4 regions of the Pseudoalteromonas aquimarina genome follow, and region 1 is predicted to be linked to each of the others. Evidence: predicted binding sites of a transcription regulator. Region 1 holds the regulator's gene; each other region holds the start of a gene.
The links. Region 1 encodes FNR, which switches genes on or off when oxygen is low (the NO sensors DNR and NnrR bind a similar motif). Its sites were predicted from a motif close to TTGATCTAGATCAA; they were not measured.

Region 1 (8,318 bases):
TAAAACAGGTACCTTAACCGAAGGCAAATTCACATTACTAAATACAAAATTGTTTAATGCTGATTATTCTCTCGATAAAGTCTATGCAATTGCAAAGACGCTTGAAAATTATTCTGAGCACCCAATCAGCAAGGCGTTTATGGAGCTCAATGTAGCACCAGTTGAGCTAAGTGATGTGGTTATTGAAACAGGTAAAGGCATTTCAGCCATTTATAACCAACAAGCCGTTGCAATTGGTAAGGCTAATTGGTTTTGTCAGTTTGATGAAGAGGGTTTTGACGTATTCTTATACATCAATAACCAAGTAATTGCTGGCTTCAAGCTACAAGACAAAATCCGCGATCATGCTCAATCTACTTTAACTGAGCTTAAACAAAGTGATCTTGAATTACAGGTATTAACGGGCGATCCATCGACTGCTGGAAAAGAGTTGGTTCATAGTTTGGGTATAAATAATATCCAAACCGGCTGTAGCCCATCAGATAAACAAAACGTTGTAGAGCAGCTTGCAAGCAAAGGCAAAATTGTTGCAATGGTAGGCGATGGCGTTAACGACAGTCCTGTATTTAATAGTGCGCACCTCTCCATCGCAATGGCATCTGGTGCAGATATTTCCAAAAATACGGCAGACGTTGTTCTACTCAACAGTGAGATCAATGGCATCAGCCGACTTTTTGAAACAGCTAAACTAACACGCCGCGTAATTAAGCAAAATTTGACAATTTCGCTGTGTTACAATGGCTCTATTCTACCATTAGCTGCGATGGGATTAGTTCCACCTTGGGTTGCAGTAATTGGTATGTCCGCAAGTTCACTTATCGTAATTGGTAACTCATTACGATTACTTAAGTAAGGGGCACTTAGTTGTGAGCATCATTTATGTATTAATACCAATTGCAATATTATTGGTTATTGTGGCAATCGGCATTTTCTTTTGGGCTGTGCGCAGTGACCAATTTAATAATCTCGACAAACAAGCCCACAGCATTTTGTTCGAAGACGATAAAGAACAACACAAAAAAAGTAATGACAACTAGTCAGCTGTTATCCGCACTTATTATGGGATTGCTAGGCAGTGGGCACTGTTTAGCAATGTGCGGTGGTGTTGCGTCGTCTCTTACGCTTGCAGTAAAAGATAAAGCCTTAGTTAAACGCTACACCCTACTCTACAATCTTGGTCGCATTTTAAGTTATTGCCTTGCAGGTGCCCTTGCAGCTGGCATCAGTCAACAGTTTGCATCTCGTTCAACCACATTTTCATTTGTTTTATCCATATTAAGTGGCGTGTTTATGATCTTGGTTGGTCTTTACATTATGCGCTTAACATTTTCTCTTAACTGGATAGAAAAAGTGGGAAAATATGCGATATGGCAACATCTAGTTAAATTTAATAAGCGTTTATTACCGGTTAATACCAATCACAAAGCACTTGCTTACGGTATGCTTTGGGGCTGGTTACCCTGTGGTTTAGTCTATTCAGCCCTATTATTCTCCATATCAACACAATCGGCTATTTATGGTGCAACCTTTATGTTGTTGTTTGCACTTGGTACTTTACCAGCGATGGTTGGACTTGCTTTTGCAGCAGATAAATTTAAACAAATACTTAACCATAATTTCGTACGAATGATGTTTGGTAACATCTTCATTTTCTACGGTTTATACCTTTTGATAATTGCGTTATTATAAGGTTTTATTATACATTATTCTGGTATTACGTTTTCTCTAGGTGTGTCATGGAATTGAGCAAAAAATCAGTGTCAAAAAACTGCGCTATTAAGTGTCAGGATTGTAGTATTAGTCAACTGTGTATCCCTGTTTCGTTAAACAGTGAAGAAATGGGTAAATTAGATGACATCATCGAGCGTAAAAAGCCGCTACACAAAGGTGATTTCTTGTTTGAAGCAGGTCAACCGCTTCGCTCAATTTACGCTGTGCGTTCAGGTTCATTTAAATCTTACACATTAACTGAAAGCGGTGAAGAACAAATCACAGGTTTCCATTTAGCCGGTGATATTGTTGGCTTTGATGGTATTAGCACCATGAGCCACAGAAGCTATGCTCAGGCAATGGAAACTGCCATGGTATGTGAAATTCCATTTACCACCCTTGATGATTTATCTGGCAAATTACCTAAATTACGCCATCAGGTCATGCGTATGATGAGTAATGAAATCAATTACGACCAAGAAATGCTATTGATGCTTAACAAAAAAACCGCTGAAGAACGTTTAGCTGCATTTTTAGCAAACCTCTCTACACGCTTTGGTGAGCGCGGCTTTAGTAAAAAAGAATTCCGCTTAACAATGACCCGTGGTGAGATAGGTAATTATCTTGGTTTAACTGTTGAAACCATCAGCCGTTTATTAAGTCGTTTCCAAAAAGCGGAAATCATCAAGGTTGAAGGTAAGTTTATTACCATTCTTAATGCTGACGAATTATTCAAAGTCGCTTCTATTAAGTCTTGATCTAAAACAAAATATTCTATTAGAAACCTTTCAAATTAGTTTAGATCCATTACACTGGATTTATACTTTGGGAGGTTTTTATGAATACCATCAAAAAAATACTTGCGGTAATTGACCCAAGTAAAGAAAAACAAATTGCGTTAAACCGATCATTTGAGTTGGCAAGGAAGTCCGGCGCACAAATTACTGCTTTCTTATCTATTTACGATTTTTCCTATGAAATGACCACCATGCTTAGTCGCGAAGAACGTGATGCAATGCGTGATGCTGTGATAAATGATAGAAAAGAATGGATAAATTCACTTATTGAACAACAGGCTGGCGACTTAAACGTTGATTGTCAGGTGGTTTGGCATAACCGCCCTTTTGAATCGATAATTGAAACCGTGCTAGAGCAAGAATACGATATTGTTGTAAAAGGCACCCATCAACACGACACTTTAAAGTCCGTTATTTTTACACCCACTGATTGGCATTTGATCCGTAAATGCCCTGTTTCACTCTTACTTGTAAAAGAGCATGACTGGCCTGCAGGCGGCCAAATCCTAGCAGCAGTAAACGCCTCAAGTGAAGAAGAAACACATCAAGCACTTAATCACACCATTTTAAAAGAAGCGGCTTATCTTGCAGATTTAATTGATGGCAATCTCAATGTTGTTAATGCCTACCCTGGAACTCCTGTAAATATTGCAATTGAAATCCCAGAATTTGATGCTGGGCAATATACAGAATCAGTTAAAGCACATCATATTGCTGCTACTCATAAATTAGCCGAGCAATATCAGATAAATCCAAATCACTGTTACATTAATGAAGGTCTTCCTGAAGATGTATTGCCGCAAGTGGCAAATCAGTTAGATGCAGAGCTCGTTGTAATGGGTACTGTTGGACGTACTGGTATTAGCGCTGCGCTTATCGGCAATACTGCTGAGCACGTGATTGATAGCTTAAACTGTGATGTATTGGCACTTAAACCACAAGGTTATAAAAGTCCATTAGATAAGTCTTAACCTCGTTAATATTTTCACCTATAATACGCCCCTTTATTTGTTCTAGGGGCGTATTTGTATGTCGCATTCAGCAGAAGCTAAAGCGAAATATAACCTTAATAAGTTACAGAAACGACTTCGTCGTTTTACCGGCCAAGCGATTGCAGACTTCAATATGATTGAAGAAGGCGACCGTATAATGGTGTGCTTATCAGGCGGTAAGGACAGCTACACACTGCTTGATATTTTGCAAAACCTACAACGCTCAGCGCCTGTTAACTTTGAGCTTTTTGCGATTAACCTAGATCAAAAACAGCCTGGTTTCCCAGAGCATATTCTGCCTGAATATCTTGATTCATTGGGTATTGAATACAAAATTGTAGAAGAAGATACCTACAGTATTGTTAAAGATATTATTCCTGAAGGTAAAACTACTTGTTCACTGTGCTCACGTTTACGCCGTGGTATTTTATACCGTACAGCGAAAGAGATGGGCGCAACTAAAATCGCACTAGGCCATCACCGTGACGATATGATTGAAACTATGTTTTTAAACATGTTTTACGGTGGTAAATTAAAAGGCATGCCTGCTAAGTTATTAAGTGATGATGGCCAACATATGGTGATACGGCCACTTGCCTACTGTAAAGAAAAAGACATTGTAAAATACGCAGAAGCTAGAGAGTTTCCAATTATTCCTTGCAATTTATGTGGCTCACAAGAGAACTTACAACGTAAACATATTAAAGCAATGCTTAATGAGTGGGATAAAACGCAACCAGGTCGCGTAGAAACTATTTTTACTGCAATGCAAAACGTGGTGCCGTCACACTTGGCTGATCCTTCTATTTTCAACTTTGTTGAGCTGAACAAAGATTCGCAAATAACTGAAGGTGATATTGCCCTCGATAAGCCAGATGTACCTGCGGTACCAGTTGGCCTTGAAATAGAAGAGCAAGACGTCAACATTATCCAACTTTAAATTGTTTGGTAGTTATCAATTTATAAAAGGAAGCGTTGGCTTCCTTTTTTATTGCTCGAAATAAAGTTATCAACTATTTAATTTAAGAAGATTTTTTACTAGTATTGAGCATTATGCGCAGCCACTTAGTAACTTCATATGAATAAAAAAATTGCTCTCATCACCTCTGGCGGCGATGCACCAGGAATGAATGCCGCTATCCGAGCCGTCACCCTGCAAGCAGAAAAGTATCAGTACCAAGTACTCGGTTTTATCGGTGGTTATAACGGCCTAATTGACAATCATTCTATCGAATTAAATTGCCATCGTGTTGACGATATTATTCGTAAAGGTGGCACCATTTTAAAATCAGCTCGCTGTAAAGAAATGTTAAATCCAAGCGGCCCAAAACAAGTGGTAGATACACTAAACGCCAATAATATCGATGCATTAATCGTAATTGGCGGTGATGGTAGCTTTAAAGGATGCCAAGCGATTAGTGCCATATGGCAAGGCAACATTATTGGTATTCCCGGCACTATTGATAACGATATCAATGGTACCGATCAAACCATTGGATTTTGGACTGCAGTTGAAACCGCACTCGACAGCATAGATAAAATTCGTGATACCGCAAATGCCTTTGAGCGCATTTTTATCGTTGAAGTGATGGGACGAAATTGCGGTTTTCTCGCTGTTGAATCCGCAATCGGCTCAGGGGCTGAACACATTGTGTGTAAAGAAATAATAGAAGATGAAGTGCAGTTTATTGATCATTTACTCGTTAATATCAACAAAGCCATTAAAAATCACCGCACAGATAGTTATATTATTGTTATGGCAGAAAATTCGTTAAGTTTTAGCGCTCACGAATTAAGTAAAAAAATTGAGCGCTATACAGGCGTTGATAGTAAAGCTGCCATTTTAGGTTATATTCAGCGTGGTGGTAGCCCTGTTGCATCAGATCGTGTACTTGCAACACAACTAGGAGTTGCTGCTGTCGATGCGGTAAAAGAAAACAAAACCGACATTATGGTGGGAATGCTAAATAACTCACTCAATGAGATTGCACTTAGTGCTACCAGTTACAGTAATACTTATAACCAAGCCATTATTAGGCGTTTAAATAAGCTTAACTTCAATTTGGGATAATAAAAAAGCGCGTAAATCGCGCTTTTTTTACATCAACTCGCCAGTGCCGCTTTCACTTTATCGCGATAACTGCGGCTAACTTTCAGCTCTTGACCATTTTCTAGTACAAGTAAATATTCGCCACTTACTTGTGTTACTAATTTATTGATTTGTTTGCTGTTTACAATGGCACTTCTGTGCACACGAACAAACTCTTTCGGATCAAGTTCTGCTTCAAGCTCTTTCATTGTTTTGCGTAGAATGTGTGTTTTGCCATCGGCACAGTGTAAACACATATAATCGCCTGCAGCATCAACCCATTGAATACTGCTTACTTGCACACGCACAATTTCGCCCTGCTCTTTTACAGCAATTGATTCTGGGAAACGGGTTTCTTCTAATTTATCACCAGCAGCAAGCTTTTTAAGAATTTCTTCACAGTTGTTACCCGTAATACCCGCAACAAAGCTGGCAAGTTTACGTTTATGGCTTGTATCTTCTTGTGATTTTAAATATGTTTGCACTTTTTCTACCGCCTTCTTCAATCTGTCGTCATCTACTGGTTTCAGAAGGTAGTCTAATGCATGAATTTCAAACGCTTTTACAGCGTATTGGTCAAATGCAGTAACAAACACAATGGCGGGGATCCCTAACGCCGACTCAGAAAGTTGTTTTACTACTTCTAAACCCGACAACCCCGGCATTTGAATGTCTAGGAACATTAAATCTACTTGTTGGCTTTTACATTCAGCCAACGCTTCTTCACCGTTTTTACAAAGGCCCACTACTTCAATTTGTGGGAAATCTCTTAACCTTATTGATAACCCTTTTCGTGCAAGAGGTTCGTCATCAACAATAAGTGTTTTTATTGTGTTCATGGTTATCCTTTTTCAAACGGTATACGAATATTAACAACAAGACCTTGCGGCTGGTTGCTAGATAATACAAATGAATAGTTATTTTCGTAAAGCGTCTTTAAGCGATCTTGCGTATTTGCTAGACCAACTCCAGAACTTTTTACTAACGCGCCATTCTTTATATCAGTGCCTGGACCGTTATCGGATACTTCTAATAGTAATTCGTTGGCAAATACCTGCCCTTTAATCGAGATCAATCCACCGCTAGCTAAATTTGCGATGGCATATTTAATCGAGTTTTCAATAAGTGGCTGTAAAATCATGCTGGGTACTAGGGCATGTTTCGCCTCGTCTGTCACATCAATTTCAATGCTTAAGCGGTCTTCAAAACGGACCTTTTCGATATCAAGATACAAGCCTAACACATGTAGCTCTTGCTCAAATGGCACCCGCTTAATTGGGTCGGTATTGAGAGTGTAACGCAAGAATTCACTGAGTTTTGATACCATTTGATTGGCATTTTTATTTTCTTCAACCAATATCAAAGTCGAAATCGCGTTTAGTGTGTTAAATAAGAAATGTGGGTTTAGCTGATAGCGTAACATTTTAAGTTGCGCTTCATGTGCCATGGTATTCGCTTTAAGTGCGTTTTGTTTTTCACCTTGTAGCAATTGATAATATTTAATACCAAAGTACAAACCACTCCAACACAGCACAATATAAACTGAATCTAAGCCTTGCTTGAAATAGTAAAACCACTCATCTGGGCGATAACCGTGGCGGTATATTTCCCATAGATTAAACTTCTGAATAACAGACCAAGTTGTACCAATCACATAGGATGCAACAAATACAATGAAGATTAGTAATAGCGGTTTTGCATTCCAAATTTTACGATACAAATATCGAAGTGGAATGGTGAGTAAGCAACCAGCATAGGCATTTAGTACGATAACAAATACATAGATGTCACGCATTTCGAAAACACGTGAACCAATATAGTTTACTAAGGCATAACCTACCCATCCGGCGATTTGTAATACCCAAAAAAACTTTTGTCTATCTTCTACTAGTCTTTGCCAGTTCAAAATTCTTACATTCATATATCTTTAGTAACTCTTATTATAAGAATGTGCCTCAAGAAAGGCACTGATAGCCATCCTGCTTTACGTGCAACTCATCGCATGACAGTTGCAATTTGCCATAAAAAAAGCTGGCAGTAGCCAGCTTTTTTTATTTTTCGGTTAATTACTAACCTAATTTATCAGATGCAACTTTATATGTTGGATCTTCAATCACATTTACTTCCACTAAATCATTTGCGCGACTTAATAGCTTTTGACAATCTTTAGAAACATGACGTAAATGTAACTTTTTACCTTGCTTAGAATAGCGCTCAGCTAAGCTGTCGATTGCTTCAATCGCACTGTGATCAGCAACGCGACTGTGCTTAAACTCAACAATCACATCTTGCGGATCATTTTTCACATCAAATAATTCTAAAAAGTTCTTAACTGAACCAAAGAATACAGGGCCATGAAGTTCATATACTTTCGAGCCATTTTCATCAATATAAGAAGTTGTGTAGATATGTTTCGCATGCTCCCACGCAAACACTAATGCAGATACAATCACACCGACACATACCGCTACCGCTAAGTCAGAAATAACCGTTACACCCGATACCAACACAATTACAAATGCATCTGTTTTAGGTACTTTGTTCATAATACGGAAGCTTGACCATTCAAATGTACCAAGTACTACCATAAACATTACACCAACAAGCGCCGCAAGCGGGATCATTTCAATTAAGCTTGCAGCAAACAAAATAAACATTAATAACATTAACGCTGCAGTAATGCCTGATAATCGCGAGCGACCGCCAGAATTAATATTAATCATTGATTGG
Region 2 (8,318 bases), on a different contig from region 1:
TACACCAATAGCACTTAAGACTGCAAAACCATGGGCTTCAAAACTATTATTAAACCCCATTACATATAAACCAAGCATATAACCTTGAGCAAGTGACGCAAGAAGTGAACCTAATTTGAACACGGTATCCCAACTTCGTTTATGGGCTACAATGGCTTTAGCTCTAAAATCAAATGCAACACCTCGCATAATTAACCCAATTAACATGAAAGTGCAGGGAATATAAAGTGTTTGCAATACAATGCTGTGCGCAGTGGGAAAAGCAATTAATAGTAAGCCAATTGCAAGCACCAGCCAGGTTTCATTGGCATCCCAAAAAGGGCCAATTGAGGCAATCATGGTATCAGCATCTGTATCATTATCTAGAGGCAATAAAATACCGACACCCAAATCATAACCATCTAAAACAGCATACATTAAGGTCGCTAAGCCCATCAGGGATACAAAAATCACCGCAAGTGTATTTTGATCAAACATATACATTCTCTCCATTTTGTGAAATTGTTTTGATAGGTTGTTCTGCCATATCAAACTCTTCAATTTCTACTGCACGGCGTGCCATTAAAAACACAGTGTGAAGGTAAGCGACTAGTAAGACGCCATAAACACTTAGATACATTGCTAAGCTAAAGCCAACATTTGCTGGGGCAATTTGAGTTGCAGCGTCCGATACTTTTAATACACCACTAACAAGATAAGGTTGTCTGCCAATTTCCGTTACATACCAACCTGCAAGGGTTGCAAGCCAGCCTGAAAAGGTAAGTAATACAAAGCTACGCATCAACCAATTTGGCAATTTATTTCGCTTTTTAAGCTGATAAACACCAAACCAAGAGGCGGCAATCATCAATAAACCAAGGCCAACCATAATTCTAAAACCGAAAAAGACAGGTTTTACAGGAGGGTGCTCGCCAATAAATTCATTAAGCCCTTTAATTTCACCTTCCCAGTCATGGGTAAGAATAAAACTGGCCATGTTTGGAATACCTATCTCGAAGTGATTAGTACGGCTTTCTTCATCAGGGATGGCAAATAGCAATAATGGAGCGCCTTTTTCGCTATGCCAAACGCCTTCCATTGCAGCAATTTTTTGCGGCTGATACTTGAGCGTATTTAAACCATGCAAATCACCTACAAATGCTTGAAGCGGAGAAAGCACTGCTGCAACAATTAATGCGACTTTTAGTGTTAGTTTTGGGGCTTGTTTGTCATCACCTTTTAATAATCGATAACAACTAATACCAATAATTAAAAAACTTGCAGTTAAGCCTGATGCAAGCAGCATATGAGCTAAACGGTATGGAAAACTCGGGTTAAAAATTATCGCAAACCAATCTGTTGGATAAGCAACCCCATCTCGCATCTCAAAGCCTGTAGGTGTTTGCATCCATGAATTTAGGCTTAAAATCCAAAAAGCTGATAGCGTAGTACCAAGAGCAACAATAAAGCATGCAAGGGTATGGACTTTCGGTGGCACGCGTTTAATACCAAACAGCATAATGCCTAAAAATGTTGCTTCTAAGAAAAATGCAGTGAGCACTTCATAACCGAGAAGAGGGCCTGCAATATTACCGACCTTTTCCATAAAACCTGGCCAATTTGTGCCAAATTGAAAAGACATCGTAATCCCACTAACCACTCCTAAAGCAAAGGATAAAGCGAAAATTTTCACCCAAAAACGATATGCACGCATCCAAACAGGATTACCTGTCATATCAAATCTGACTTTAAAAAATACTAAAAACCAACATAAAGCGATGGTAATAGTGGGAAATAAAATATGAAAACTAATGTTGGCCGCAAACTGTATGCGTGAAAGCATTAATGTATCCAACATAAACAACCCCCAAAAATGAGGCTATCAATACTTATTCCTTTAAAAAATGTATTGAATAGCACGACGACAAAAAACACCTTATTTGGTGCACAAAAAAAGCGGTATGGTTATTTACCATTACCGCTTTTTAAAACCTTATCTTTAAATTCGAGTACTTTAACCACACCAGAGCCAAGCTTCATTAATGTGGTTAACTTCTCAGGGCTCATACTTTGTAACTCACTTGCCCAGACTGTTATTGTTTCAAGTAAATCATGGATTTCAGCCATTTTATCTTGTGCATATGCTTCTTCGGCATTTGCAGGCTCGTCGATAATAGAAGCGCGCAAGAGAGATAGGGTTGGGTCCATCTCTCTTTTTCTGCGCTCTTCGAAAACTCGATTTGCTAACTCCCAAATATCACCAGCAGGTGCGTAATAGTCTTTTCTATCACCTGGTTTATGAATAACAGATACTAAACGCCATGACTGCAGCTCTTTAATTGCCATACTGACATTACCGCGAGAGATATTAAGTGTCTCTGACAAATCAACGGCACTAAGGGGCTGTTCACTCATGAGTAATAATCCCATGATTTGCCCAATTGTACGGTTAAATCCCCAACGACTGCCCATTTCACCGCAGTGCATTACAAAACTTTCGATTTTTGGTGTTAACAACATTCTAAACTTTCAATAATTTCTGAAACTTTAAAATTATAGTAATTGTATACTTGATGTAGATCAATCTTTTTATTCAGTTAATAGAAATTAAATTGAAGGGCTTTTAGTTTTATTACTGATTTAGGTGAATTCATGATGAATTGAATTGGCTAAAACGGAAGCAAAAATAAGGTGATTAATACAAGTGTCATTAATATGGGTTAAATTTAATTTGGCAGTACAAATGTCTTTATTGAGCTTTTATAAATTAAAACGGTTGTTATGCTTTTGGTGTTCATCGCAATTTTAAGTGTGCATTGATGGATTTAACATTATAAATGACACTGAAAACTTCCTTTTTTAGACTGTAAATTAGACAGTTATAAATATTAATTAAAAAAGGCGTAAAAATATTGTTTAATAATTGGTAATAATACTTCTATACTCCTTATGAAATTTATTGATGTGCAGTATCCATGTGGAATAAAACAAGCTATTTAACCTTTATCACTTCTTTTTTATTTAATGCATTATTACTTTTATTAAGCTCTACAACTTATGCTAATTACACAATTGGTGTGATTGGCAAAACTAAAAATGATAGTTTTTACATTCAGTCGTTTAAAGGGTGTGAAGCTGTAGCCAAAAGCGTACCTGATTTAAGATGCATTTATGATGGTGCTGACGATTTTCAAGATATTCGTGGTCAAGTATTAAAAGTAAATCGTCTGATTGATAATGGCGTTAATGCATTACTCATATCAACCACCGATTCTGAGTTTTTGGTGAATGGTGCATTAAAAAGAGCCTATGATAGAAATATTCCTGTAATTACGTTTGATTCAGACTTACTTCCGCAACATCATGATTATCGCATGGCTTATGTTGGTACAAATAACTTTGATTTTGGCGTTGCGCTAGGTCAATACATCAAAGATCATGTCAAAAATAAAAATACGGTTTGTATGCAATCGGGTCATCCATCCACACCTAACTTAAACGAGCGTATAAAAGGTGTTCGTCATGCGCTAAGTGGGCAGAGTATTCAACCTTTGAAAGGGCAGCAAGGCTGGTATGAACACGAGCTATGCCCACTTTATAGTTTAGGTAAACGCGGTCTGGCATTAAGTCAAATGGTAGGCAAACTTAAATTAGAACCTTCACCAATTTTTGTGGCAGTTGCAGGCTTTGCACAATTTAACCCGCGTTATATTGAACAAATGGCACTTTTTAAAAATAAGATCAAAAAAGATCAAGTTGTTATAGTGTCAGCGGATACAGAAGCGATACAACTAAAAGCACTTGAAAAAGGCCTATCGACGGTAAATATTGGTCAAAAACCGTTTGATATGGGTAAAAAAGGGGCTGAATACCTCTATCAGTTTTTACAAAGCAAAGAAAAACCCAAACAAGAATTTACTTATTTAGGCTTTCATTATTGTGATAAAAACAATGCACAAACGTGTACAGTAAATTACTAATGCACTGATGTATTAATGTGCTGGATTTACAGCATTGGCACTATTGAACACACTAAAAGCGCGGCCATAAGCCAATTAAATAACTTAACTTTTATTGGCGATTCAATAAATCGCTTCATTTGTTTACCTAATACCAACCAGCAGAAAATGGCCGGAAAATTCACAAGTAGAAATACAAGAGTTACAAATAAAACAGCACTTAGGGTTTGTTCGCTTGCGTAGATGGCATTCACACTTATTGCCATTGTCCATGCTTTTGGGTTAACCCATTGAAAAATTACAGCCTGTAAAAAAGTTAATGGTTTTGGGTTTGCACAATCGTGCTTAACAACATGGTTGTTAGCAATTTGATAAGCCAAATAACTTAGGTAGATAATACTTACCCATTTTAATATTTCATAACTTATTGGAAAAAGGTTAAACAGTTTTCCAATACCAATACCGACAAGTAAGACCATCATGGCAAAGCCAAACGTCACACCAAATAGATGATTCAGTGATCGCCTGAGACCAAAATTTAATCCTGAACTAAGCAACATTAAATTATTAGGGCCAGGTGTAATGGAAGAGACGAAGCAAAACGTGACGAGGGCAATGAGTATTTCTGTATTCATAGATTATTCTCCAGTTGATTGAACAAAAGAATAATTTACTTTTAACGCAATTTGGCATCTTATATTGTTATCTATAAATTATTTGAACAATTTTAATTAGCCATGGATAAATATAACGAACAAATATTGTTTGAATTATCTCGCAATAGCAATATTTCAAACATAGAACTCGCTGAGCGGATCGGATTATCACCCTCGGCCTGCCTAAGGCGTGTTCAGGATTTAGAACGCAAAAAGGTGATAACAGGCTACAAAGCAACGATTGATACTGAGCAGTTAGGTATAGGGTTTAAAGCATTTGTGACCGTAGGATTATCAGTGCATACAAAAGCTGCACAAACACAATTTGAGCAAGCAATTACATTATCAAAAGAAGTACTTGAATGTCATAACGTTACCGGTGCTTTTGAATATATTTTGCGAGTAGAAACTGCAGATTTAAAAAGTTATAAGCAATTTCATACCAATGTATTGGGTGATATTGAACAAGTGGCGACAATTACAACGCATGTTGTAATGGCTTCGGTAAAGGATTCTTGAGTAGCGAGCCATAGTGCTAGCAATGTATTTACAGCTCTACAAAGAAAATAAACTGGTTTCTGGTTAGCCTAATACTGTTTCTAGGTAATTGGTTGTTAGTAAGGTTCATTTTGAGAACAGTTTTACTTAGCCACTTAACAAATAATGTAAAAGTCTTTAAATATCTGAATTTTGATTAGTTAATACAATTTAAGGCAATAGCTATATTATTTAGTTATGTAAAGCATTCTGTTTTGACATAAATCTGTAATAACAAAAGTGCCATTCATACCGATTGTTAATAAAGTGTAAAAAAATATTGTAAATGTACCCAAATTGGTTATTTTGTGATCGGAGGTCACTCCTCCGATCACAAAACAATAATTAGGAACTCACAGTATGAAAATAATTAAAATAATAGCTTATGCGGTGATGTTGTACGCAAGCAATAGCTTATTTGCTAATCAAGGACTCGCCTTTATTCATGGCACTGGAAATCAAACGGATGCTTACAATGATTACTGGACAGGCGACTTTGTAAACTCCGTCAAACAAGGCCTTTCTAACACCAATAATGTTACAGTGATAAATTGTGACTTTGATCAGTACATGTGGGATGCGCGTGCATCCGGATGTTTAGCTGAACAATTAACTGCATTTATCGACAGTAAAAATATTACCTCGCTTACCCTTATTACCCATTCAAATGGTGGCAATGTAGTACGCTGGATTTTATCAAACCCTACTTGGGATAGCCGTTTTGTAAAAATCATTAATACTGTTTCCAAAACAATTGCTTTGGCACCTTCGTCAGGCGGCACGCCTTTGGCTGATGCGGTAACTACGGGTAATTCATTTGAAACAACACTTGGCTGGATTTTAGGCTATTCAAGTGATGCGGTTAAACAGCAGCAAGTTGGCTGGATGGCACACTACAATCAAAACTGGTTGAATGGCACACCAAATAGGCCTGCGCTTAGCTCGCAATTTGAAGTAGTGGTTGGTAGTGATGTGGATTCGGCGATTTGGGACGGTGATAGTTATTGTGGTGGTTATCAATATCAAGTTGCTTTGGAAGTAACCCAAAACTGGTTGGATAATTGCTCAGATGGTTTCCTTGAATGCAGTTCACAATCTCTTGCTGGGAGCGTGTGGTTTAAAGACAAAAACCGCACAAGAGGCAGTGAGCCATTAAGTCACCATCAAAGCCGTCGTAAATGTTTCAACCTTGATGGTCTTTTACGTAACCGCATTTAAGGAATAATAATAATGAAAAAACTAACCTTATTAACGCTTTGTTGTGGTTTAGTTACTGCTACAAATGCATACTCAAATGACGTTGTATATCAATTTAAACAAGTACAACCGCGTGTTGAAAAAAATATTACTCAATCAATTACAAGCAATGAGTATTGGATGACTGTATCTGGTAAGCAATTAAGAAATGGAGTCGATTTACCACTTTCTGCACGTAATAGCTTTGTTCGTGTTGCGCCAAAAATTACCCATAAAAAGGATGAGCAACCCTACATCGAGCCACTTGATGTGCGTTCACTCAAGTTAACATCAGTTGATGGGCTACAAAATGAAGAAGGTTTTGCTGAACATGTATTTGCCCAAAAAGAAATGGATGATGCAGGCTTTTCAGATGGCAGTGTTGCGCTAAAGGTGAAATCAAATAGGGCGTTACAAAAGTTTGTGCTTAAAACTGAGCAATATCTTGATGATTCATCGCACTATTTGGTGCATGTAAAAGAAAAAGAAAGTAATGCAATTTTAAATGTGGTTGCTGCAAATGAAATGAAAAACACATCAAACTTGTTTGCGCTGCAGTCACTTAAATTTACTGATCCTAATATTAAAGTAACTCATGTTTCAGCACGTTTGAAAAGCCCAACAAATCAAACGGTTGATGTAAATGTTACAGACGATGGTGCTAAGTTTAGTGAGTCGCTTGATTATGTAGGTGCAATTAGCGGTTTATATGAATTAGAGCTGCAAGTTGATGCTATGCAATCAAATATGCCAATTAAACGCGCAATCAAAGTACCATTTGTAAATACTAAACAAACAGCCAAAACACTGCCCGATTATAACTTTAAAGAGTTGAATAATACGGTAAGCGCATCTGTTCCATTAGTTGTTAATGAGCCGGGTAAATTTAACATCCAAGCGACTTTACAAGGAAGTGATGATGGAAAGCGTTTCCATAATGTCGCAACAGTTGAAATGGCTAAAACATTTTCAAGTGATGGTAATTTTGATATTCCATTTAATGTGAGTAGAGGTTTTAAGGAATACCGACTGACAAATGTGACTTTAAAAGATCATAGTCGTTTACTTGTGTTAGAAACACCTAAGCCACAACATCAATTGAAACCTAGACTACTACCTCAATTAAACTAGTCTAATAAATACGCCAATCATATTGGCGTATTTTTCTTATTTATAAAAAATCACTTTAGAAATATTACGTTATACTCAGTAAAACACATTATTTAAAAGGGCCAAACAATGCTGTTAACGGTAAAGCAAAAAATAACTTTTGGCTTTGCATCAGTTGGGATCTTGCTTGCAGGTGTATGCGTGTTTTTCTACTTTTCGCTAGCAAATATTGAACGCGCCTATTTAAATATTAAAGAAGAAGCTTTGCCCATTCAGCGTAATGCGGATGATATTCAATCTATCATTTTAAATTACACCAAAAATGCCAATGGTATTTATGGCGCTTCTAAGCTCAGCACAATTGAGAAATTGGCTAAGCAAAATGCACAGCTAAAACAAAACCTACTTGCAGTGTTAACAACAAACACAACGAACTACGCCATAAATTTAGAAAATTTAAATCAACAATCCCTTGCGTTAATTGATGCCGCTGAAAAACTCGTTTTAAACAAGAATGCATACATAGCAGCTAAGAAAGAAAACAAAGTACTGCTATCCAAGCAGATAGAGCAAATTAAAAATAGCTCAGATCTACTTTACGATTTAGAAACTATTCCTGGGTTAAATGGGCGGTTATTAGAAGAGGTTATGGGCACAGTAGTGCGTATCGACGATATGCTGTTTAATCTTACGGAACTCACCAATGCGCTTGCTCAAACACTTGAAAGTGATACTCAGGAAAAACACCAAAACGATACACGCTTTTTAATTGCCAACATTAAAGATAATTATAATTTTTTATTGCAACAATTAACGTCGTTAGAGAGTGGTGAGTTTAAAC
Region 3 (8,318 bases), on a different contig from region 1:
GGTTAATGCCCTCAGAAAAGCGCGCACCGGCAGGGCTTTCTAATGTCGCGCCTTGTAAACGATAACCCATGCGGTCACTTTGCCCAGTTACGGTATAACTTGAACTTAAAAAGCGGTTTAAATCAGCCGCTGAAAATTCATGATGTTGCAGCGCAAGCACCATATTAAGCGGTGTGTTTTGGCAATAGTTGGGTATTAAATTAGCAGGCAAAACCTTTTGTTTTGTAAAACGAGGTGCTTGCTGTTTTATCAGTGTGTTAGCTTCAATTTTGCAGCCAAGTCCTTCACGCATGACAGTACTAACACTGGTAAAGTGTGACCGCGCCTTGATTCCACCCGAGATTGCAAGCGTGTGCCGCAAGCCAATGTTAGGCGTTGCAATTACAATTATATCACCCCGTGTTACTTGAATACTTTGCCAAAGCGCTTGGCTTTTATTGTTAATCGTAAACCCGACGTTTGGCCCTGTAAGTGCAATTGTTATTGGCGCTAGTACTTCGGCGCGAAAGCCGCCAAGCGTTAATTCAAGTGCTGGGCTATTAATTGGGTTGCCAACAAGGGCATTGGCAACTTTAAAGGCATACGGGTCGTGGCATCCACCGGTGGTAAGGCCTAAATGGTTTTGCCCGAACCGCCCCAAATCTTGAACACAGCAATAGAGCCCCGGATTTATCACTTTGAGTACGCTAGTCAATCTGACCTCCTAAGCGAATAAATTCGTTTCGCTCAATCGGTATAAACTTCACGCTATCACCAATATTAAAAGGCAAAGGTGGGGTATTCGCTGCATCAAACAGTGAAATAGGGCAGTTGCCAATAAGATTCCAACCACCGGGTGAAGCAGCTGGATAAACCGCAGTTTGCCTATCCGCGATGGCGATTGAACCCTTGGCTACTTTTTTACGAGGAGTCGCAAGGCGTGGAGTGGCAAGTATTGGGTTTACTTCACCTAAAAATGCAAAACCAGGAGCAAAACCAATGGCAAATACACTGTAAATTTGCTCGCTGTGGTATTTGATAATATCAGTTACAGTCAGGTTTTTTGCTTTTGCCATGGCGTTTAGATCAGCACCTACTTCGCTATTATAATAGGCGGGTAACTCGATTTGTTTTACTGAAAATGAAATATCGTTTAGCTGGGTAAGTATGCTTTTAATTTTTTGCTTTATTGAGAAGTGATCAATACTAAGGCTTTGATAAGTAACTAACGCACTGGTGTAGGAAATGGTCACATCAACAATTAATTCACCCAGTGATGCCTTTAAAGCGTGTGAAAAGGCCGCGAGCTTTTGCGATTGCTCGCTTGAAATAATATCACTTAAATAAACTAATACGGCATTTTCGCTCGCATCAATGATACGGTATTTGGGATCAGCCATGTTCTGCAAGTAGCTGCTTTATCTTGGTAATTTGAGCGATAGCACTTGGGTTGTCACCGTGTACACATAGCGAGTCGCATTGCAGTGTTAACTTACCGCCATCACGGGTGGTGATCGTGCCAAATTGCTTTATCTCACTCACTTGCTCAAGTAACTTGGTTTCATTGTGCACAGCACCTGCAAGATTGCGTGATACTAACGAGCCATCAGGGTTGTATTGCCTATCAGCGAAAACTTCAAACAGTAACTCAATACCGGCTAGTTCAGCGATGCGAGTGACTTGGCTGTTATCGACTTTACTTAGCACCATTAACTTTAACTCACAAGGGTAACTTGCGATTGCATTTGCAATGGTGGTAAGTAACTCCGAGTTTGCCATCATATCGTTATAAAGTGCGCCGTGCGGCTTTACATAGCTAAGACTAAGCCCTTTTACTTTTGCCATGCCTTCAAGCGTAGCAATTTGATAGTGCAATAAATTGGTAAGCTCGGTAGTTGATAATTGCATGCTGCGCCTGCCGAAACCTTGCCTATCGGGGTAACTTGGGTGAGCACCAATCTCTACATTATGTAGTTTCGCTAGACTCAGTGTATGCGCCATCACATTTGGGTCGCTTGCGTGAAAGCCACAAGCGATATTGGCCATATCAATTATTGCCATAGCTTGTTCATCACAACCTAGTGAGTATTGACCAAAACTTTCCCCTAAATCGCAATTGAGCTTCATGGTTTATCCTTGGCAGCGTTTAATGTTATCGAGAATTATGCCGCTAGCCATAGCAACATTGAGTGATTCAGCCTGACCAAATGCCGGAATGGTTACTTTTTTAGTAATCGCACTGGCAATATGCTCGCGAATGCCATGTGATTCGCTGCCCATCACTAAAATTAAGTCGCTTTCAAACTGGGTTGAGTGAATGCTTTCGCCGCCTAAGTACGCTCCATAGACAGGACGAGTTTGCTTACTAAAATAGTCAGTTAATTCAGTTTGAATAATGTTGACGCGGGTAAAGCTGCCCATCGTTGCGCTGATCACTTTTGGATTATAAGGGTCGGCACAGTCGGGGCTTAAAATCAGTTCCTTAATGCCATACCAGTCGGTCACGCGAATAATAGTGCCTAAATTGCCAGGGTCGGCAACGCCATCAAGTACAATGGAAATACCTTGGCTATTTGGCTCACTTTGTTTTGGCGTTTCTACAATCGCAATGGCAGCATTATTACTAACTAGGGTACTTGCCTTAGCAAGTTCCTCTTCTTCACAAGTGATGATATTGAGGCCAGTTAATTGTGATGCGTGCTTTTCGCAAAAAATTTGGGTAGCAAAAAGCTGTTCAATGACTAAATCGCTATTTAGTAATTCGAGTACGTTTTTTTCACCTTGCACTAAAAATAAATTTTGTAACTTGCGCTGTTTTTTTTGAGATAACGCACGTAATTGTTTTAGCTGGTTTTTAGAGATCATAATGTACCCTTCTTAATTCTCCCAAAATTATATCACTCATCGCTTTAGGCGGAAGGGTTTTGACAACAAGAATTTTTGACCTATACCTAAAAGTGTAAAGCAAATGCTTTATATCTCTAAATTGTTCAAATGGTTTGAACCTCAACGCAAAGGAGCGCGTTATGAAATTACTTTCACTGCCAGTACTTGGCGCACTATCTTTAATTGTATCTTCTACGCTTTTACCTGTTTCAGCAGCACCCAAAGAAGTGAACCCTGCAGATACAAAAGTTACAAAGCTTGTTAAAAGTGAACTAATAAATTTAAACACAGCGAATGCTAAGGAGTTGGCAACTTTACCGGGCATAGGTGAGTCTCGGGCGCTGCGTATTATTAATTACCGTGAACAAAACGGGAAGATAAAATCACTAGAGCAGTTGTCAGAAATAAAAGGGTTTGGAGAACGCTCAATTGCTAAATTGAAAGGACGAGTCGTTTTTTAACATTGATAAAATTAAAAGGGGCATTTGCCCCTTTATTCGTTGTTAGCTTCAAGCTCTTTTCGTGCATTTGCCAAAAGTGGCTTAATGAACATCAGTGTCAATGGCGTGGTGATTAATGGGTAGCATATACCCACAATCAACAAATATAACAGCAACCACCAAGATTCAATATTTGCTAGCAATAAAAATATTGGTGTTAAGCAAGCAATTTTAACAACGTTTAACGTTATCTTTTTTCCTGCAGGTAAATTTGCAACTGCTTTGTGAATTACTTCTTGTCGTTGTTTGACAGATAAACCATTTAGTTCCGAAATATTCTTTGTCGAGAAATACATATTAAATCTTTTTAGCGAAAAGTAATCGTGTGATTAACACTACAAATAATACTACGCTTGCAATCGCAAAGATCACTTGCATCCAGCCTGGCATACTTAGTCCTAGGAATTGCCAACTGATATTGCCGCAATCACCCGTAACCTCAAAAAACCATGGCATCCATTGATGCAGTGGTAAAAACTCAGGGAAATTTGGCTCAAAGGCACAACCTGCAAAGGCAAATGGGTCAGTATTATTTTGCATAGCGATATGTTCTGCTGCAATTAAGTAACCCCAAATTGCAGAAATAGCCCAAAGTGCAAATCCGATAACACGGGCAAAAATATTTTGCGGTTTAATGGCACCCGCAATACCAGCAAATAATAAACCCAGCATCGCGGTACGTTGGTAAATACACATTACGCATGGCCCTAAATCCATAGCATATTGGAAGAAAAGTGCAGCGCCTTCAAGGATGAGCGCGATGCCTGCCAATAAAAGCCAAGGTAAGCGCTGTTCAGGCCAGTAAGCAAGTTTTGATAACATAGGCGTTACTAATTATTTGTTAATAATGGGGCACACTATAAAAAAAACGTGACTGCTTCGCACGAATTTTCGATGGAATTTTGTAAAACCGCGTAAATATTAAGGTTTGCGTGATTTTTGTATTGTGAAATGCGTTACAAACATTAACAGAGCTTTGGTAAAAACAGTTTACAGACTATTTTATCTTATGCATTTATTTGCTTGTGCAAACAATCGCATCTGGTACAATCAGTTTGATTAAAAAAGCATTACAAGAACGACTGGACACTTCATGAGAATTTTTAAAGCCAAAAGCCCTGCGGGATTTGCTGAGGAATATATAGTTGAATCGATTTGGAACGGCGAATTTGCGCCAGGTTCAATTTTACCAGCAGAGCGTGAGCTTTCAGAGCTTATAGGTGTAACACGTACAACTTTACGTGAAGTGCTACAGCGTTTAGCGCGAGATGGCTGGTTGACAATTCAACACGGTAAACCAACACGTGTTAATAACTATTGGGAAACCTCAGGCCTTAATATTCTTGAAACGCTTGCAAAATTAGACTCAACTAAAGTACCCGAGTTAATTGATCAGCTGCTTTCAGCGCGCACCAATATTAGTGCAATTTATACGCGTTCAGCGATTAAAACAAATCCAGATAAAGTAATCGAAACACTGACTCGTGCAGATGATTTAGCCGACACAGCTGAAGCGTTTGCAGATTACGACTACCGCATGCACCACGAACTGGCATTTGCCTGTGGCAACCCAATTTACGTACTAACGTTAAATGGTTTTAAAGGATTCTACGCACGTATAGCGCGCCATTACTTTGCCGATGAGCGTACGCGAAAGTTAGCGCTTAAGTTTTTTGCAGAGTTAAAAGCATTAGCAGAGCAAAATAAATTTGATGAGTCTATTTTCTTAGTGCGTAAATACGGTTTAGAGTCTGGCGCATTGTGGCAAGAAATTAGAGAAACTATGCCAGAAGATATTATGGAGCAAGATGCGTAATTTACCGCAATCTTACTTTAAAAAAGCCAGCAAGTTTGCTGGCTTTTTTGTTTTTATTGCTGAGATAGCAAGGTAGGTGACACCTCTTACCTACCGTAAGAAAAGCGTCGTGCAAAAACAACAATGATTGATAAACAAGAACGCACGATAGTGTGATTTCTATCATAATCGTTTTTATCGAATGGCCTTATCGTTTTAATTGATTATCTTTAAGTGTACTGATTCGTTACACTTTCTTAAGTTAAAAATAAAAGCCAAGCCCACTTGGTTTTTTTTATTTAGGCATTATATTTATTGCCAGAGATGATGTTAAATCATCACAACTGGATATTTCATTATAAATAATTGGAGAAAATAATGGGCGTATTAGTAGGCCGCAAGGCACCAGACTTTACAGCTGCAGCAGTTTTAGGCAACGGTGAAATCGTAGATAGCTACAACTTACACGAAGCAATCAAAGGTAAAAAAGCAGTTGTTTTCTTTTACCCATTAGACTTTACTTTCGTATGTCCTTCAGAGCTAATCGCTTTTGACAAGCGTTTCGAAGAATTCCAAAAGCGTGGCGTAGAAGTTATCGGTGTTTCTATCGATTCTCAATTCTCACACAACGCATGGCGTAACACGCCAGTTAACGAAGGCGGTATTGGTCCAGTTAAATACGCACTAGTTGCTGACGTTAAGCACGAAATCTGTAAAGCATACGACGTTGAGCACCCAGAAGCTGGCGTTGCTTTCCGTGGTTCTTTCCTAATCGATGAAGAAGGTAACGTACGTCACCAAGTAGTTAACGATTTACCACTAGGTCGTAACATCGACGAAATGCTTCGTATGGTTGACGCACTAGCATTCCACACTGAGCACGGTGAAGTGTGTCCAGCTGGTTGGGAAGAAGGTAAAAAAGGTATGGACGCAAGCCCAGCTGGCGTTGCTGCTTTCCTTTCTGAAAACGAAGGCGACCTATAAGTCTTATTCGTTGAGCTGTTTTAATTAACAGCTTTTAAAAGATATAAAAAAATCCGGCAATTGCCGGATTTTTTTATAGTGTAAATTCTGATTAGAATTTGTATTTAGCACCAAGCATAAATACGAATGGGTCGATTGCTACGTCTGAAGTAACCGCTTTTTGACCGTTAGCCCACACTTCTGCATCAGTGTTGATGTCAATGTATGATGCCATTACGTGAATGCCCCATTTATCATTGATTGAGTAGTTTGCACCTACTTGAGCAGCTAAACCGAATGAATCATCAAGTTTAAGTTCAACATCATCTGTGCCTAGTGCCGCTTTAAGCTCACCATCAACTTCTTCGCTGAAGAAAATTGTATAGTTTGCGCCAAGACCCACGAAAGGACGGAACTGGCTGTCTGCGCTACCAAAGTGGTACTGAGCAAATAGTGACGGTGGTAGGTGTTTTGTTGAACCGATTGCTACGCCATTTAAACCGCCAGAGCCGTTAATGTCATGACTAAAAGGTGTTGCTGCAACTAGCTCTACAACCCAATTGTCGTTTAGCGCATAGTCAAAAGTAATACCTAACTGTGTATTGCTATCTACTGTTACACCTGTGCCATCTAAGCTTAGAGGGCTTGCGCTGCTATCAGGATTAACGTGGATTGCACCTACGTTAACGCTAAGGTTAGCCATTGCTGGAGCTGCTAATAGACCTGAAGTAAGTAGTGCTGTAGTTAGTAATTTTTTCATCGATAATCTCCCGAATCATCTTTTGTTTTGATGTGGCTATTATCGGTAGCTGAAAAAATTAAAAGCTGTTCTAGATCAAGTTTTGATAGTCAAAAGGTATTCAGTCACATTAGAATTTGATTTAGATTAAGTTTTTGGCCAAGTTGAGTTCATTTATGAGTATTTTATTAGTAATTCCCAATCGTAATCTCGATAAACTCATTGCTAAATTCCAAAATTTATTACCAAACACCACAATTGAAGTATGGCCAAATGTAAAAGAACCCCAGGAAGTTGAATACATTGTGGCTTGGCAACCTCCTAAAGGATCGTTAGCGCCCTATACAAATTGTAAAGCAATCGCTTCTTTTGGCGCAGGTGTCGACAGCATATTACAGTATGATGGGCTACCTGACGTACCGATTACCCGCATAGTGGATGAAAATCTTGCAAAAGATATGAGCCGCTATGTTCTTACACATATTTTGGCGTATCAGCACCGTGTAGAAACTTATTTTAAACAGCAAATAAAACGCGAGTGGAAACCGAAAAGAGCGCGTGCTGGTAATAAAGTAACTATTTTAGGAGCAGGGCAGTTAGGTTCAGCTTGTGCGAATTTATTACACCTAAATGGTTTTGATGTTTCTGTATGGTCACGGACGAAAAAGTCATTAGCAAACGTTAATTGTTATGGCAGCGATCAATTAACCGACGCGATACAAAATGCAGACTATATTGTGTGCTTACTACCAGCCACAAAAGAAACAACACACTTTATTAATCATGACTTTTTAGCAAAAGTAAAAGAAGGGGTTGTTTTGATTAATGTTGCACGGGGTAATATCGTTGAAGAGCAAAGTTTGCTAAAGGCATTAAGTATTAATCATGTGGCGCATGCGATTTTAGACGTCTTTAGCGTCGAGCCATTACCAAAATCTCATGCATTTTGGCAGCATGCTTGTGTGACAATTACACCACATTGTTCTGCTTTGAGTAATGTGGATACAGTTACTCAGCAGCTATGTGAAAACTATTTGAGACTAATGCAAAACCAACCTTTGTTGAATGTAGTGAATAAAGACCTAGGTTATTAAAAATACTGGTTGTAAAACCAGCACTTTAATGGGTTGTTAAAATTTGTAAATTGTTTAGAATGATTGTCCAGTACAGATTATGTACTAAAAAACAATAATAAAAATACATTTTTGGGGGAGTTATGCACCGCGCAATGACAAAAGGCATCAAATTAAGCTCAGTCGCTTTATTGGTTGCTTTTTTAGGAGTGAGTGCTTGGTTCACTCAGGCTGATGAAGCCGTAAACCAAACTACAGTAGTAACAAATGCAGAATAAGGCTCAATTGAGCCTTATTTTTTTGCGTGAATTTCTCTATTCGCTAATTTAGCTTGCTCATTTTTACTCAGCAACACATAAACCGCGCTATAGCCACCATGGTGG
Region 4 (8,318 bases), on a different contig from region 1:
TGGCCATGGTACGCACGTAGCAGGCACCATTGCGGCAATTAATAATAATATTGATGTTGTTGGTGTGGCTGCAGGGGCAACGGTTATTCCAGTTAAAGTATTAAATTCTCGTGGCTCTGGCAGTTGGTCAGGCGTGTTAGCGGGTATTGACCATGTTGGCGCAAATGCAAATGCAGGTGATTGTGCCAATATGAGTTTAGGTGGGGGCTTTAACCAAGAACTCAACGATGCCGTTGAAGCAGCTGCACAGCAATCTGGTGTATTCTTTGTAGTAGCAGCAGGTAACGAAAGCCAGCATGCCGATAACGTTTCACCTGCAAGCGCATCTGGTAACCGCGTTTATACGATTTCAGCAACAGACTCAAACGATCGCTTTGCGAGCTTTTCTAACTATGGTAATCCACCAGTTGATTATGCAGCCCCAGGAGTCAGCATTTTATCGACCAAAATGGGCGGTGGCACTACCACGATGTCTGGTACTTCAATGGCATCGCCTGCGGCATGTGCAGTAATAATGATGCGTAACGGCAACCCGGGTACAGATGGCCGCGCATCAGGTGATCCTGATGGCAACGCAGATAGCATCATTCACCTATAAATAAGTAACTTATAATTTCCCACCAAAGCCACCAGAAACGGTGGCTTTTTTGGTTATATAAGTTGATTCGCTAATACGGCTAAGCAATAGGCCAGTAACCCATAAACCACGAATAATCCCCATGCAAGTTTAGAGTTACCCATTTCCGCTTTTATCGTTGCAACTGTTGCAACACACTGTAGCGCAACAACGTAAAACAGCATAAGCCCAATACCTGTACCTAGTGGTAGCCCATCTGCCATAATTTGTGATGCAAGCCCTGCGATATTTTCATCAGCACCTTCCATGCCATACAGCGTACCTAACGCACCAACAAACACTTCTCGCGCTAAAAACGACATCATAATGGCCACACCGTAGCGCCAGTCAACACCGAGCGGTTCAAACACAGGTGCGATAAACTGACCGAACTGACCAAGTAATGAGTGTTCTAAATCGGCATTTTGCGGAAAATAACCGAGTACCCAGAGAGCCACTGACACCATAAAAATAACTGGTGCAGCACGCTTAATAAAATAAATCCCACTGTTCACAACACGATGCATTAGCGGCTTCCAGTGAGGCATTCGGTAGGTTGGCAATTCTAAAATAAATGGCATTTCCGACTGTGATTGCTCGGTAACTTTAGATTTACTCAGCAATGCACTGACAATGAGCGCCATCACAATGCCGAACAAATACAGGGCAAAAAAAGCAATCCCTTGTAAGTTAAAAATGCCAAGCACTGTGTGCTCTGCTGGAATAAATACCGCCACTAATAGCGCATAAACTGGTAACCTTGCCGAACACGACATCAAGGGAATAGTCATCATTGTGATCAAACGCTTGCGCGGAGATTCGATGGTTCTTGCTGCCATAATTGCCGGGATAGCACAGGCGTGGGCAGATAAATAAGGAATAAAGCTGCGACCAGAAAGACCAAAAAAGCTCAGTGGCTTATGACAAATTAATGCGGCACGAGCAAGGTAACCGCTGTCTTCAAGCAAACCAATAATAAATGTAAGCACCATAATTTGTGGCACAAATACCAAAAATGAACCAACACCACCAAATAAAGCATCTGCGGTAAAGTCTTTGATTAGCCCGTTAGGTAGCAGCCCAGTTACCATAATAGCGGCTTCGCCTATCAGCATTTCTACACCATCCATTAAAGGTGCTGCCCATGTAAAAATACTTTGGAAAAGCAAGAACATAATTGCCAGAAAGGCAACTGCGCCAAACACGTTATTAAGCAGGAAGCTATCAATGGTATTTTGTTTTTTCAACACAATATCGCTAGCAATTGCATATTTTTTGGCTAATGCTTTTGCTTTGGTTAAGGTTGATTCTGATTGGGCGTCGTTTACGATATTTTCACTGCTGCGGGCAATTTCGGTTAGCCCTTGTTGAAATTCAGAAATACCAATAAGGGTTTTAGCTGACAGCGCAAACACTGGCGCATTTAAATCTTTTGCTAGCTGCTCTGTATCTATTGTGTGATTAAAGCGTTGTAATTCATCGATTAGATTAAGCGCAAAAATCACTTTTTTATTGTGCTGTTTTGCTAAGTGCTGCACTTGTAATGCAAACACCAGGCTTCGTTCTAAACGTGTTGCATCAAGCACATTTACAATCACTTCGGTGCTTTCTTGATTGATTGCCTCATTTAGCTTTTCTACCGCGATTTGCTCGTCTTTAGATAAGGTGTTTAGTGAATATGTACCTGGAAAATCAACCACTTCAAACTCATTAAACTGCCCGCTTTTAAGCTCAACAGTTACCCCAGGAAAATTAGCGACTTTTTGTTTTAAACCCGTAAGTTGATTGAAAAGCAGGCTTTTACCGCAGTTGGGTTTGCCAACTAATAAGATTCGTTTCATTAGTGTTCTTAAAAATTAAGCGATTAAAATACGTTGTGCAATTGATGGTTCTAGCGAGTAAACACAATCACCTACTTGATAAACAATAGGACCATTAAATGGCGTGCGACGAATACAGGTGATAATTGCATTCTCTGAGAATCCCATTTCTTCTAAGCGATTTGCTACTGCTGTCTCTAAATTTGGGCATAGAGATTTAATAGTGGCTTGTTGATTTACAGGTACATCACAAATCGTCATGATACTTATTCGTAATTGAGAGAGTTATGCAAGTATGCGCCTTTTCAACTCAAAGCTCAATTGCGTTTGCATATTTATCTAAATTTTATATAAACAAATTAATCTTTATTGATTAAGCGCAATTGCATAAGGCTTTAATTACGCACTTGCAGTGATTGCAGGAAACAAAAAAGGCCGCTTTCGCGACCTTTTCTTTTCAGCTAAGTATTAGCCAATGTTCTTTCTAGCGTTACGGAACATGCGCATCCATGGGCTATCTTCTTTCCACTCATCTGGGTGCCAAGAGTTAGCTACTGCACGGAATACACGCTCTGGATGTGGCATCATTACTGTTGCACGACCGTCAAGTGATGTAATACCTGTAATACCTTCTGGTGAACCATTCGGGTTGTTCGGGTATTGCGTTGTTGGGTTACCGTAGTTATCAACAAACTTCACAGCCACAGTGCCAGACTCAAGCGCCGTTTTAACCGCTGCATCGTTAGCAAATTCTGCATGGCCTTCACCGTGAGATACGGCGATAGGCATACGAGAACCTGCCATACCTTGGAAGAATACTGACGGGCTTTCTTGTACTTCAACTAAGCTGAAACGTGCTTCAAAACGCTCAGACTTGTTAGTTACAAAACGTGGCCAGTGCTCAGTGCCTGGGATAAGCTCTTTCAGAGTTGATAACATCTGACAGCCGTTACACACACCTAAGCTAAACGTATCTTGACGCTCAAAGAAAGTTTGGAACTGATCGCGTGCCATATCATTAAATAGAATTGACTTAGCCCAACCCTCACCTGCACCTAGTACGTCACCGTAAGAGAAACCACCACATGCCACTAAGCCTTTAAATTGCTCAAGTGTTAAACGGCCTTCTAAGATGTCGCTCATGTGTACGTCGATTGCTGCAAAGCCTGCACGGTTAAATGCCGCTGCCATTTCAACGTGTGAGTTAACACCTTGCTCACGTAAAATCGCGATACCAGGCTTAGCACCCGTTGCAATGTAAGGCGCTGCAACATCTTCGTTAATGTCGAAGCTAAGTTTAACGTTAAGACCTGGGTCTTTTTCGTCAAATTTCGCATCAAATTCTTGCTTAGCACACTCTGGGTTATCACGAAGTGCTTGCATCTTATAAGTTGTTTCAGCCCAAATAGTACGTAATTCAGTACGTGTATTTGCAAGTACAGCTTCGCCACCACGGTTGAAGATAACTTTATCTTCTGAGTTTAAGCTACCGATAGTGTGGCTGATTGCTGCAAGGCCGTTATCTGCAAGCACAGCTTCAACTGCTGCAAGGTCAGAGTTGCGAACCTGAATTACCGCACCTAGCTCTTCGTTATAAAGCGCTTCGATGTCAGAACCTGTTAGGCTATCAAGGTTAACAGTTACACCTGTACGACCTGCGAATGCCATTTCAGCTACGGTTGTGAATAAACCACCGTCTGAACGGTCGTGGTAAGCAAGTAGCTTCTCGTCAGCAACAAGTGCTTGCATTGCTTCATAGAAACCTTTTAATAGCTCAGGGCTATCAACGTCAGGCGTCTTGTCACCAAGCTGCTTGTAAACCTGTGCAAGGCTTGATGCACCCATACGGTTTTGACCCGCACCTAAATCAACTAAGATCAGGCTTGAATCACCTTTATCAGTGCGAAGCTGAGGTGTAACTGTTTTACGGATATCTTCTACACGACCAAATGCTGAGATGATTAGTGAAAGCGGCGCTGTAACTTCTTTGTTTTCGCCATTTTCTTCCCACTTAGTCTTCATCGACATTGAGTCTTTACCAACAGGAATTGTAAGACCAAGTGCTGGACATAACTCTTCACCTACTGCTTTAACAGCTTCGTAAAGACCTGCATCTTCACCTGGGTGACCTGCTGCTGCCATCCAGTTTGCAGAAAGCTTGATGTTTTCAAGACCACCAATGTTTGCACCTGCGATGTTTGTTAGCGCTTCACCCACTGCTAAACGTGCTGATGCACCGTAGTTTAGAAGTGCAGCTGGTGTGCGCTCACCCATTGACATTGCTTCACCGTGATAAGTATCAAACGCTGCAGCTGTTACTGCACAGTTTGCTACTGGTACCTGCCAAGGGCCAACCATTTGGTCACGTGCCACTAAACCTGTAACAGTACGGTCACCAATGGTGATAAGGAATGTTTTCTCTGCAATCGTTGGTAGACGAAGTAAGCGCTTAGCTGCTTCTTCAACATTGATTGCAGATGTATCTAATGCTTCACCTTGTGCTTGTTTAGACTCAACGTCACGGTGCATCTTAGGTGCTTTACCAAGTAATACTTCTAACGGAAGATCAACTGGGTTGTTTTCAAAGTGGCTATCAGAAACAGTTAAGTGTAGCTCTTCTGTTGCTTCACCAATTACCGCATATTGTGCGCGCTCGCGCTTACAGATTTCTTCAAAACGTGCAAAGTCTTCTGCTGCAACAGCAAGAACATAACGCTCTTGAGATTCGTTACACCAGATTTCGTGTGGTGCCATGCCCGGCTCATCGTTTGGCACGTTACGTAGTTCAAACTTACCACCACGACCACCGTCGTTTACAAGCTCAGGGAATGCGTTTGAAATACCACCCGCACCCACATCGTGGATAAACGCGATTGGGTTAGCGTCACCAAGCTGCCAACATTTGTCGATAACTTCCTGACAACGACGTTCCATCTCTGGGTTTTCACGCTGTACCGAAGCAAAATCTAAATCTTCGTTTGATTGACCAGATGCCATTGACGATGCAGCACCACCACCAAGACCGATATTCATTGCAGGACCACCCAGCACAATTAGCTTAGCGCCAACTGGGATTTCGCCTTTTTCAACGTGCTCAGTACGGATGTTACCAAGACCACCTGCAATCATAATTGGCTTGTGGTAACCACGTACCTCTTCGCCGTTATGGCTGTTAACTTTTTCTTCGTAAGTACGGAAGTAACCAAGTAGGTTTGGACGACCAAATTCGTTGTTGAACGCCGCGCCACCTAATGGGCCGTCGATCATAATGTCTAACGCATCAACGATACGACCAGGCTTACCGTAATTTGTTTCCCACGGCTGTTCAAAACCAGGAATACGTAGGTTTGAAACAGTAAAACCAACTAGACCCGCTTTAGGCTTAGAACCACGACCTGTTGCGCCTTCGTCACGAATTTCACCACCAGAACCCGTTGATGCACCCGAGAATGGCGCAATCGCTGTTGGGTGGTTGTGCGTTTCAACTTTCATCAAGATTTCAATGTTTTCTTGATTGTAGCTGTACTCACCTTCTGCGTTCGGGAAGAAACGACCCGCTTTTGAACCCTTCATTACCGCTGCGTTATCTTTATAAGCAGATAGTACGTTTTCTGGGTGCGTCTCGTAGGTATTTTTGATCATTTTGAACAGCGACTTAGGCTGTTCTACGCCGTCGATTGTCCAATCAGCGTTAAAAATTTTGTGACGACAGTGCTCAGAGTTCGCCTGTGCAAACATGAATAATTCGATGTCGTTCGGGTTACGACCTAGTTTTTGGAAGTTTTCAACTAGGTAATCAATTTCGTCTTCTGCTAATGCAAAACCTTGCTCAACGTTTGCTGCTGCAAGCGCTTCGCGGCCACCGCCAAGAATGTCAACAGATGACATTGGACGCGGCTCTTCAACGCGGAATAATTGTCCTGCGTCTTCAAGGTTTGCGTGTACCGACTCAGTCATACGATCATGTACTAGCTTTGCAACTTCATTTAATTGCTCTGCAGATAAATCACCTTCAACGTAGTAAGCAATACCACGCTCAACACGGTGTACTTTGTCTAAACCACAGTTGTTAGCAATATCAGTTGCCTTTGATGCCCATGGAGAAATGGTACCAATACGTGGTGTCACTAAAATTAGCGCACCTTCAGGCGTATGTTCAGTAATGGTCGGGCCATACTTTAATAGCTTATTTAGTTTGTCTAACTCAGACTCTGAAAGTTCTGCTGTTAAATCAGCAAAATGCATAAACTCAGCGTAAACACCAGTGACTGGTAAATTGGCATCAGCGCAGGTTTTAAGGATCTTTTGAACTTTAAAATCAGAAAGTGCAGGTGCACCACGTAGGATCAACATAGGTATTTTCATCCGGGGTTAAGGATTGAACGAAGATTTATGGGCGCACATTATAGTGGAAAATGAGACGAGATTTAACTAAAAATCAAAAAATAGACAAAAATAGGCAAATTCATTTTTCATGTATAGGACATTAGTCCTCGTGACGACCGGTAGTTTATCTGTTATAACAAGCTTGTAGGGGCAAATTATTTTAGGATTCGAGTGCTAAAACGCGTTGTAATTACAGTAATTATTTTTTTATTGGCCGCGTGTTCTGAGCCTGTCGCAGAAACACATCTCGGGCAAATTAAGCAAAAAGATAAAATTCGCATTGGCACACTCGCAGGCGAAAGCACTTATTATATTAGCGCTAATGGTGAGCTGGGTTTTGAATACGAACTTGCTCAAGCATTCGCAGACTATATTGATGCCGAACTTGAAATCATCCCCTTTTTCTCAATCAAAGATATGCTCAATAAGTTAGACAAAGGGCAAATTGATATTCTTGCTTCGGGCCTTACACTTAATAATTCCCGCTTAGAAAAATACCGCTTTGCACCTGAATATCGCGCCATTAGCCAAAAGCTTGTGTATAAACAAGGGCGCGATCGACCGCGCAACTTTGAACAACTTGATGCCCCAGTAACGGTGATTGCTAAAAGCGCTCATGCGGCAAGTTTATTAAAAGCAAAAGCCAATTTTGAAAATCTACAATGGATTGAAACTGAAGAATTTGATGAGGCCGAGTTACTGCAAGGTATTATTGACGGCAAATTTGACTATACCATTGCCGACTCACACACCTTAGCCCTGTTTCGCCGCTATCATCCAGAACTAAGCATCGCATTTTCAGTTACCCGAGAAGAACCGGTAGCCTGGATGCTAAAACGCAATGACGACGACAGTTTATACGCGCTAACCATCGAGTTTTTTGGCTATGCCCAAGCCACTGGCTTATTACAAAATTTAGAAGAAAAATATTTTGGCCATGTTCGCCAGTTCAACTACATAAATACACTTGCTTATATAGAAGCCGTTCGTGATATTTTGCCAAAATATAAAGATTGGTTTAAACAGTACTCTCGGAGCCTTGATTGGCGCTTATTGGCTGCAGTAAGTTATCAAGAGTCAATGTGGGATCCAAAAGCGAAATCACCTACTGGTGTGCGCGGCATTATGATGCTGACCTTACCTACAGCTAAATCTGTTGGCGTAAAAAACCGCCTCGAACCTGAGCAAAATATTCGCGGTGGTGGCATCTACCTAGAAAAACTCATAAACCGCGTACCTGAGCGAATTCAAGAGCCTGATAGAACATGGCTTGCGCTAGCCGCATATAATGTGGGCTTTGGTCATATGGAAGACGCCCGTGTACTCACCGAAAAAGCTGGCGGCGATCCAGATAAATGGGCGGATGTAAAAAAACATTTACCGTTACTGATTAAAAAGCGCTACTATCGACAAACCCGATACGGCTTTGCCCGTGGTGATGTAGCAGTAAAATATGTTGATAATATTCGCCGCTACTACGATACACTTGTATGGCT

Region 2: the regulator FNR is predicted to act here: its motif matches at 2,550-2,563, upstream of AAEU29_RS12515 (GbsR/MarR family transcriptional regulator).
Region 3: the regulator FNR is predicted to act here: its motif matches at 6,949-6,962, upstream of AAEU29_RS05630 (OmpW/AlkL family protein).
Region 4: the regulator FNR is predicted to act here: its motif matches at 2,806-2,819, upstream of AAEU29_RS18610 (FeoA family protein).

The regions. Positions count from the first base shown of each region.
Region 1 covers NZ_JBMMUG010000001.1:724,566-732,883, forward strand. The annotation lists gene AAEU29_RS03300 (heavy metal translocating P-type ATPase) at 1-853, shown strand, start outside; gene ccoS (cbb3-type cytochrome oxidase assembly protein CcoS) at 867-1,037, shown strand; gene AAEU29_RS03310 (sulfite exporter TauE/SafE family protein) at 1,027-1,689, shown strand; gene fnr (fumarate/nitrate reduction transcriptional regulator Fnr) at 1,737-2,468, shown strand; gene uspE (universal stress protein UspE) at 2,549-3,478, shown strand; gene ttcA (tRNA 2-thiocytidine(32) synthetase TtcA) at 3,537-4,439, shown strand; gene AAEU29_RS03330 (6-phosphofructokinase) at 4,578-5,570, shown strand; gene AAEU29_RS03335 (LytR/AlgR family response regulator transcription factor) at 5,603-6,427, opposite strand; gene AAEU29_RS03340 (sensor histidine kinase) at 6,430-7,494, opposite strand; gene AAEU29_RS03345 (SulP family inorganic anion transporter) at 7,658-8,318, opposite strand, start outside.
Region 2 covers NZ_JBMMUG010000004.1:398,450-406,767, forward strand. The annotation lists gene AAEU29_RS12505 (cytochrome d ubiquinol oxidase subunit II) at 1-477, opposite strand, end outside; gene AAEU29_RS12510 (cytochrome ubiquinol oxidase subunit I) at 470-1,837, opposite strand; gene AAEU29_RS12515 (GbsR/MarR family transcriptional regulator) at 1,945-2,499, opposite strand; gene AAEU29_RS12520 (substrate-binding domain-containing protein) at 2,955-3,959, shown strand; gene AAEU29_RS12525 (LysE family translocator) at 3,986-4,573, opposite strand; gene AAEU29_RS12530 (Lrp/AsnC family transcriptional regulator) at 4,676-5,113, shown strand; gene AAEU29_RS12535 (hypothetical protein) at 5,492-6,349, shown strand; gene AAEU29_RS12540 (DUF4785 domain-containing protein) at 6,362-7,498, shown strand; gene AAEU29_RS12545 (methyl-accepting chemotaxis protein) at 7,607-8,318, shown strand, end outside.
Region 3 covers NZ_JBMMUG010000002.1:161,050-169,367, reverse strand. The annotation lists gene AAEU29_RS05675 (5-oxoprolinase subunit C family protein) at 1-694, opposite strand, end outside; gene pxpB (5-oxoprolinase subunit PxpB) at 687-1,379, opposite strand; gene AAEU29_RS05665 (5-oxoprolinase subunit PxpA) at 1,372-2,106, opposite strand; gene AAEU29_RS05660 (TrmH family RNA methyltransferase) at 2,110-2,844, opposite strand; gene AAEU29_RS05655 (ComEA family DNA-binding protein) at 3,006-3,326, shown strand; gene AAEU29_RS05650 (DUF6170 family protein) at 3,359-3,661, opposite strand; gene dsbB (disulfide bond formation protein DsbB) at 3,663-4,187, opposite strand; gene fadR (fatty acid metabolism transcriptional regulator FadR) at 4,459-5,181, shown strand; gene AAEU29_RS05635 (peroxiredoxin C) at 5,539-6,144, shown strand; gene AAEU29_RS05630 (OmpW/AlkL family protein) at 6,236-6,883, opposite strand; gene AAEU29_RS05625 (2-hydroxyacid dehydrogenase) at 7,039-7,956, shown strand; gene AAEU29_RS05620 (hypothetical protein) at 8,079-8,213, shown strand; gene smrA (DNA endonuclease SmrA) at 8,228-8,318, opposite strand, start outside.
Region 4 covers NZ_JBMMUG010000008.1:108,617-116,934, reverse strand. The annotation lists gene AAEU29_RS18620 (S8 family serine peptidase) at 1-598, shown strand, start outside; gene feoB (ferrous iron transporter B) at 652-2,457, opposite strand; gene AAEU29_RS18610 (FeoA family protein) at 2,473-2,697, opposite strand; gene purL (phosphoribosylformylglycinamidine synthase) at 2,905-6,789, opposite strand; gene mltF (membrane-bound lytic murein transglycosylase MltF) at 6,994-8,318, shown strand, end outside.